Linked DNA regions of Roseobacter denitrificans OCh 114. The protein of the gene in region 1 interacts with the protein of each later gene in a pairwise test. Links are inferred from orthologs where the notes say so. Each region holds a gene or a part of one and is shown in the gene's direction. Other genes may lie near its edges.

The links.
Region 2: the proteins of RD1_RS12235 (region 1) and sfsA interact in binary tests that used the Escherichia coli proteins (3 or more experiments, as listed by UniProt). The link is inferred for Roseobacter denitrificans OCh 114 from one-to-one orthologs.

What each region holds. Positions count from the first base shown.
Region 1 is NC_008209.1:2,535,272-2,538,496, reverse strand. Bases 1-2,900 are described here. They hold RD1_RS12235 (glutamate-5-semialdehyde dehydrogenase), read left to right. Parts: upstream 1-767; coding sequence 768-2,033; downstream 2,034-2,900. Other genes in these bases: RD1_RS20700 (DUF3553 domain-containing protein), read left to right, coding at 2,757-2,900; RD1_RS12230 (histidine phosphotransferase family protein), read right to left, coding at 2,133-2,729; proB (glutamate 5-kinase), read left to right, coding at 1-738. In the rest of the region: more of RD1_RS20700, read left to right, coding at 2,901-2,939; RD1_RS12225 (GNAT family N-acetyltransferase), read left to right, coding at 3,065-3,225. UniProt on the Escherichia coli protein: Catalyzes the NADPH-dependent reduction of L-glutamate 5-phosphate into L-glutamate 5-semialdehyde and phosphate. The product spontaneously undergoes cyclization to form 1-pyrroline-5-carboxylate.
Region 2 is NC_008209.1:917,162-920,397, reverse strand. Bases 49-2,959 are described here. They hold sfsA (DNA/RNA nuclease SfsA), read left to right. Parts: upstream 49-1,105; coding sequence 1,106-1,813; downstream 1,814-2,959. Other genes in these bases: rsmD (16S rRNA (guanine(966)-N(2))-methyltransferase RsmD), read right to left, coding at 2,947-2,959; RD1_RS04370 (hypothetical protein), read right to left, coding at 2,748-2,930; map (type I methionyl aminopeptidase), read left to right, coding at 1,879-2,751; RD1_RS04385 (competence/damage-inducible protein A), read right to left, coding at 330-1,055; RD1_RS04390 (GNAT family N-acetyltransferase), read right to left, coding at 49-333. Outside these bases: more of RD1_RS04390, read right to left, coding at 1-48; more of rsmD, read right to left, coding at 2,960-3,236. UniProt on the Escherichia coli protein: Binds to DNA non-specifically. Could be a regulatory factor involved in maltose metabolism.

The sequences.
Region 1 (3,225 bases):
AGCATGGGCGTCGTGCCCATCGTGAACGAAAACGACACCATTGCCACAGATGAAATCCGCTTTGGGGATAACGACCGGCTGGCGGCGCAAATCGCGGTAACGGTCGGGGCGGATCAGCTTGTCTTGCTCTCGGATGTGGATGGGTTCTATTCGGCCAACCCCAACATCGACCCCACCGCGCAACGCTTTGATGAAATTGGTGAAATCACGCCTGAAATCGAGGACATGGCGGGCGACGCCTGTTCCGGCCTGTCCAAGGGCGGCATGAAAACCAAACTGATGGCGGCCAAGATTGCAACCGCGGCCGGATGCCGGATGGCGATTACCGAAGGCGTCGTTCTCAATCCGCTGCGGGCATTGAATGAGGGTGCTGCGGCCACATGGTTTCGGGCCGATACAGACCCGCAGGCGGCGCGCAAGGGGTGGATTGCCGCCATGAAACCCAAAGGCACTGTGCATCTGGACAGCGGGGCGCTGGCTGCTTTGCGGTCGGGCAAGAGCCTGCTGCCTGCCGGGGTGTCGCACATCACGGGCCATTTTCAGCGCGGCGACCCGGTGGCGATCGCCGATGGGGCCGGGCATACCGTGGGTCACGGTCTTGTGCGCTACACGGCGGAGGAAGCGGGCAGGATCATGGGGCGCAAGTCCAATGAGATTGAATCGGTCCTTGGCTATCCCGCGCGTGCGGCTTTGATTCACCGGGACGATATGGCATTAACGATCCAGAATGGCGATTGATTTCGAAGAGGGCGTGAGGGGGTAAGCAGATGAAAGATATGGACAGTGTGTCGGCCATGATGTCGCAGATCGGTCAGCGCGCAAAAGAGGCAGCCGCGAGCTTGGGATTTGCCTCGGTGGAACGTAAACACGCTGCCCTGATTTCTGCGGCAGAACACATCTGGACGCAGCGCGCCGCCATCCTTGAGGCCAATGCAAAAGACATCGCTTATGGGCGCGACAAGGGGCTGAGCGATGCCATGATGGACCGGCTTTTGCTGGATGAAGAGCGCTTGCGGGGGATCGTCACCAGCCTGCGCTCCGTGGCGGAACAGGCGGATCCGGTCGGCGAAGTGATCGCTGCCTGGGATCAGCCGACGGGCCTGCATATTGAACGGGTGCGCACGCCGCTTGGTGTTATCGGCGTGATTTACGAGAGCCGCCCCAATGTCACGGTGGATGCGGGCGCGCTGTGCCTGAAGGCGGGCAATGCGGTCATTCTGCGCGGCGGTTCGGAGAGTTTTCATTCCTCCAAAGCGCTCCATGCCTGTCTGGTTCAGGGCCTCCGGGATGCCAATCTGCCAGAGGCCGCGATCCAGCTTGTGCCCACCCGGGATCGCGCGGCGGTCAGCGAAATGCTGACGATGACCGATACAATTGATGTAATCGTGCCGCGCGGGGGCAAGGGGCTGGTCGGTCTTGTGCAGCGCGAGGCACGCGTTCCTGTCTTCGCGCATCTTGAGGGGATCGTGCACATCTATATCGACGCGGCAGCGGATGCTGAAAAAACGCTCAAAGTGGTGATGAATGCCAAGACGCGGCGCACCGGTATCTGCGGGGCGGCTGAATGCCTGCTGATCCACAAGGATGTGATGCCTACACTGGGCGCGGATGTCATAAAAGAGTTGATGCGCGCGGGTGTTGAGGTGCGGGGGGACGAAACCCTGTCCGCGATCCAAGGGGTGGTCAAGGCCACGGCCGATGATTGGGGGCGGGAGTACCTTGATATGATCGTCGCGGCCCGCGTCGTTGATGATATTGACGATGCGATGGCGCATATCCGGACCCATGGGTCGAACCACACCGACTGCATCCTGACGGAAGACGCCCGTGCTGCGCGGCGGTTTATGACGGAATTGGATTCAGCCATCGTCATGCATAATGCCTCGACGCAATTTGCAGATGGGGGGGAGTTCGGGATGGGTGCCGAAATTGGGATTGCGACCGGCAAGATGCATGCGCGCGGACCGGTGGGGGCCGCGCAATTGACCAGTTTCAAGTATCTGGTGAGCGGTGACGGGACAACGCGTGCCTGAAGCGTCTGATCAGATACTTGATGTATCAATCATCGCAGTATGCGTTGATATCCATGATGTCAGGCCGCGTTAAGCGTTTCATGTATTTCGCGTGACGCTCTAGAACCGCAGTTTGATTTCGCTTTTGCCGATCTCTGTCACTGTCTGGCGGTTCATATCGCCTGCGATCAGGGGCAGCAGGGCAAACTGCACCTGAGCGGGGCGCAGATCATCCGGCGCCTCCTTCGTGGCAAGAATATCCCAGAGCGCTTCGTCGATGTTGAGCTTGTCTGCGTGCCCATGCAGCAGCCATTGCCCGCCATCCTGACTGATTTCGATACGGCCCCCGTAGGGCATGGCCGTCTCCACACACAGCAGCGCCAGAAAGGCCATGCGCACGTGAGAGCGTGGCTGTGCATCCATGGGGCCCCACGCCACATTGAGGCGCGACCCCTGCATCACATCCTTGATGATCGACACGATTTCAGCGCGCCCCATCATCTGTTCCCCCGCAGCGCCAAAGGCCACGCGGAAATAGCGGATGCGCGCACTGGCATTGCCGACGCTTTCCTGGATGAGGTCCATCTCGGGGCCCGGTGCGCCGCCGGACATATCCAGCAGTTCGAGGCCATTGTTGATCGCGCCGATTGGCGATATCAAGTCATGGCAGATGCGACTGCCGATCAAGGCACCAAGGTTGATATTGCTTTGGCCCATTATTTTCTCCTGCGCGCAAAGGGTACAATGGAAGATACAAACGCTATATTTTCGCCGGGCATGCTGGTCATGCACCCAGAGCACCCGGAATGGGGCACAGGACAAGTGCAAAGTAACATTGGGGGCAAATTAACCGTAAATTTTAGAGATGAAGGTAAGATTGTCATTGATAGCGCTCGCGTTGCATTGCGTGCCGTCTTTGATGGATGAACATCCTTTCCAAAAGGTTAACGGCGGCCTTTATATTGTAAAGCCGTCAAAGGGTCGCGTGGTGCTTTGCACGACCGTGGTATAGGGCGGCATCACCCGACCAACCAAAGGACCAAGACCGCAAAATGAATAAGACTTCTGCGCCTTCCTTTGAGACGAGACTGGCAAGCTGCGAAGAGGATTTGAGGGCTGCGCAGGCGTTAAGATATGAGGTCTTCGTCGAGGAGTTGGGCGGTGGCGGTGCCATGGTGGATCACGAGAACCGTCTGGAGCAGGACAGGTTCGA
Region 2 (3,236 bases), 1.6 Mb from region 1 along the record:
CAACCTCGGCACCGGCTTGTCCGTCAACGCAGCTACCGGAGACGTCAGGATCACAACCGGATCGACCAGATCGTAGCCGCGCGCATCAAGGGCCGCGTCGAGCGTATCATCCGCGTCCCGCACCATAAACAGCGCATCCTGACCCAGCTGTTTCATTGCGCCTTCGGCGGCTTCGATATCCGGGTCGGACACGCCTGCACGTGGCGTGGCTGCCGAAACACGCTTGCCGCCCCCCTGCCCGTCCCGCAGCACCCAATGCGCGGTTTCGACGTAGCGCGCCGCGGGCCAGGTGGCATCCACCGCGGCAAAGAGTTGCGCCCGCGTCAGGCTCACCGTTGCAGCGCCAGTGCAAGTTTCGACATCGCTTCCTGCACAACAGAGGCATCCGTGCCCCGGATTACGATGTTTGCACCATAGCTGCCGGTCGTCTTTTGAAACGGATAGGACCCCATGCTGAGGTCCGGGTATTGCCGCGCCAACTCTCCCAAAGGCCCCGCAATGTCCCCTTCGCCCCGGTCAACCTGCAGCGTTTCAGAGATGATCCGCGCGCCGCTGGTCAGGGTCGGCAGGACTGCCGCGACCATGGCCCGGAAAACCGATGGCACACCGGCCATCACATAGACATTTTCGACAATGAACCCCGGTGCCACAGAGACAGGGTTGTCGATCAGCACGCCGCCTTCGGGAATACGGGCCATCCGCAGCCGCGCGGCGTTCAACTCGGTGCCCGACTTGGCGTAATGCGCCTCAAGCAGCGCGCGCGCATCGGCGCGGACATCAATCGTGCGATCGAAGGCTTCGGCAATGCAATCGGCGGTAATATCGTCATGGGTCGGGCCGATCCCCCCGCTGGTGAACACATATGCATGGGCTTGCGATAGGGCGCGCACCGCCGCGATTATTGTGTCCTTTTCATCGGGCACAACGCGCACCTCGCGCAGATCTATCCCGGCTTCGGTCAATTCGCCTGCCAGATGATACATATTCGCGTCGCGCGTCCTGCCGGACAGGATTTCGTCTCCGATCACCAACATGGCGGCACTGGGGTTTGGCATGTCTTTAGCGTCCTTGCGTCTGTCTTGGCGGCAGGTATAGACCTCGGATCATGCGCTTTCAAACCGAACTTGTCCCCGCACGCCTGACACGCCGCTATAAACGCTTTCTGGCGGATTGCGTGCTTGATGCCGACGGTGCAGAGATCACGGCCCATTGCGCCAATCCCGGTTCCATGATGGGCCTGGCCGCACCCGGCACCCGTATCTGGCTTGAACCCAACGATGATCCCAAGAAAAAGCTCAAATTCGGCTGGCGTCTGGTGGACCACGAAAACGGGCATTTCACCGGTGTGGATACGTCCCTGCCCAACCGCGTACTGAAAGAGGCGCTCGTGGCCAGACATGTGGAGACCCTGTCGGGCTATGGCACCGTCAGACCCGAGGTCAAATACGGTCAAAACAGCCGGATCGACTTTCTTTTGAGCGAAGACGGCCTGCCGGATGCCTATGTCGAAGTGAAAAGCGTCACCCTGAGCCGTCAGACCGGGCAGGCCGAATTCCCCGACAGCGTGACCGCGCGCGGTGCCAAACACCTGCAGGAACTGGCCGATATGGCGCAGGCGGGTCACCGCGCGATCATGCTTTACCTTGTGCAACGCACAGATTGCACAAGTTTCACGCTGGCCGGAGATATCGACCCGACCTATGCCGCGGCATTTCGCAGCGCACGGGACAGAGGCGTTGAAACTCTTTGTCTGGGCACCAATATCACGCCACAGGGCATTGAGGTCGCGGGCGCGATCCCCATTCGCCTGTGATGCGGTCTGGTTCTCGCACCCAAGGCGCGTTAGAAGGCCGCTAAAGACGCACGATGGAGACGCAGGTGAACCAAGACCTCAAAGGCCGCCAGACCAAGGACGGCATCAGGATATACGACGCCGCAGATTTCGCCGGCATGCGCAAGGCCGGTGCGCTGACGGCGCGTATATTGGATGACATTGCCGATCTTGTTTTCGTCGGGCAGACAACGGGTGCCATCGACAAAAGGATCGAAGAGATGGTCGAAGAGGCGGGCGCCACCTCGGCCACGATCAATTACAAGGGTTACAAACACGCCAGCTGCATTTCGGTCAACAGTGTCGTCTGCCATGGCATTCCCGGCGCGCCGATCCCGAAAAGCGGCAGCGAGACGATCTCCAAGGATCCCGAAAAGCGCCGCGATGACGATGTGCTGCGCGATGGCGACATCCTGAACATCGACGTCACTGCGATCGTGGATGGCTGGTTTGGTGATTCCAGCCGGATGTATGTGGCAGGCACCGCGCCGAAAAAGGCACAAAAGCTCATTCAGGTGACACATGACGCGCTGATGCGCGGCATCGAAGCGGTCAAACCCGGCAACACCTTTGGTGATATCGGATATGCCATCCAGAGTTTCGTGGAAAGCAACCGCATGTCAGTCGTGCGCGATTTCTGCGGTCATGGGTTGGGGCGTGTGTTTCATGCACCGCCCAATGTGTTGCACTATGGCCGACCCGGCACCGGCGCGGTTCTGGAAGAAGGCATGTTCTTTACCATCGAGCCGATGGTCAATCTGGGGCGGCCCGAAACGAAAACGCTGGCCGACGACTGGACCGCCGTGACACGGGACAAAACACTCTCTGCGCAGTTCGAACATTCCATCGGTGTGACGGCGGATGGTGCGGAGATCTTTACGCTGTCACCTGCCGGCAGGTTCCATCCGACGTCGGGCTAGGGGTCATCCGCGCGCTTTGAGACCTCTTTGCGCAGCAAGGCCAGCAACAGCGTTTCACCGCCCCAGGGCTGCACCGCATCGCCGATAAACACCGGCCCGGACCTTTTGCGCGGCGGCTCAGGCGCAGCGGTTGTGCGCGCGGGCATGGACCAAAAATGCGACAGGGAAGTTGCGAACATAGCGCAGCCTAGCACGTCATGTGGAGATTTTCGACAACAAGGTGATATGTGTGTCGCCGTATCTTCTGTAATCGACCTCGGTATAACCCGAGGGCGGCGGCATCGCGCTGGCCTCTTCCCAGACCACGAACGCATCCGGTGACAGCCAGTTTCCCGCCTCGGCACGCGCAAGGGCCGCCGCGCCGAGGCCCTTGCCGTAGGGGGGGTCCAGAAACACCAGATCAAAGGGCTCCGATTTGCACTGAGGCAGTTGGCGCAGATCACAGCGGTGTATCTGTGTCAGGCCTTCAACCCGCAGTTTACGGA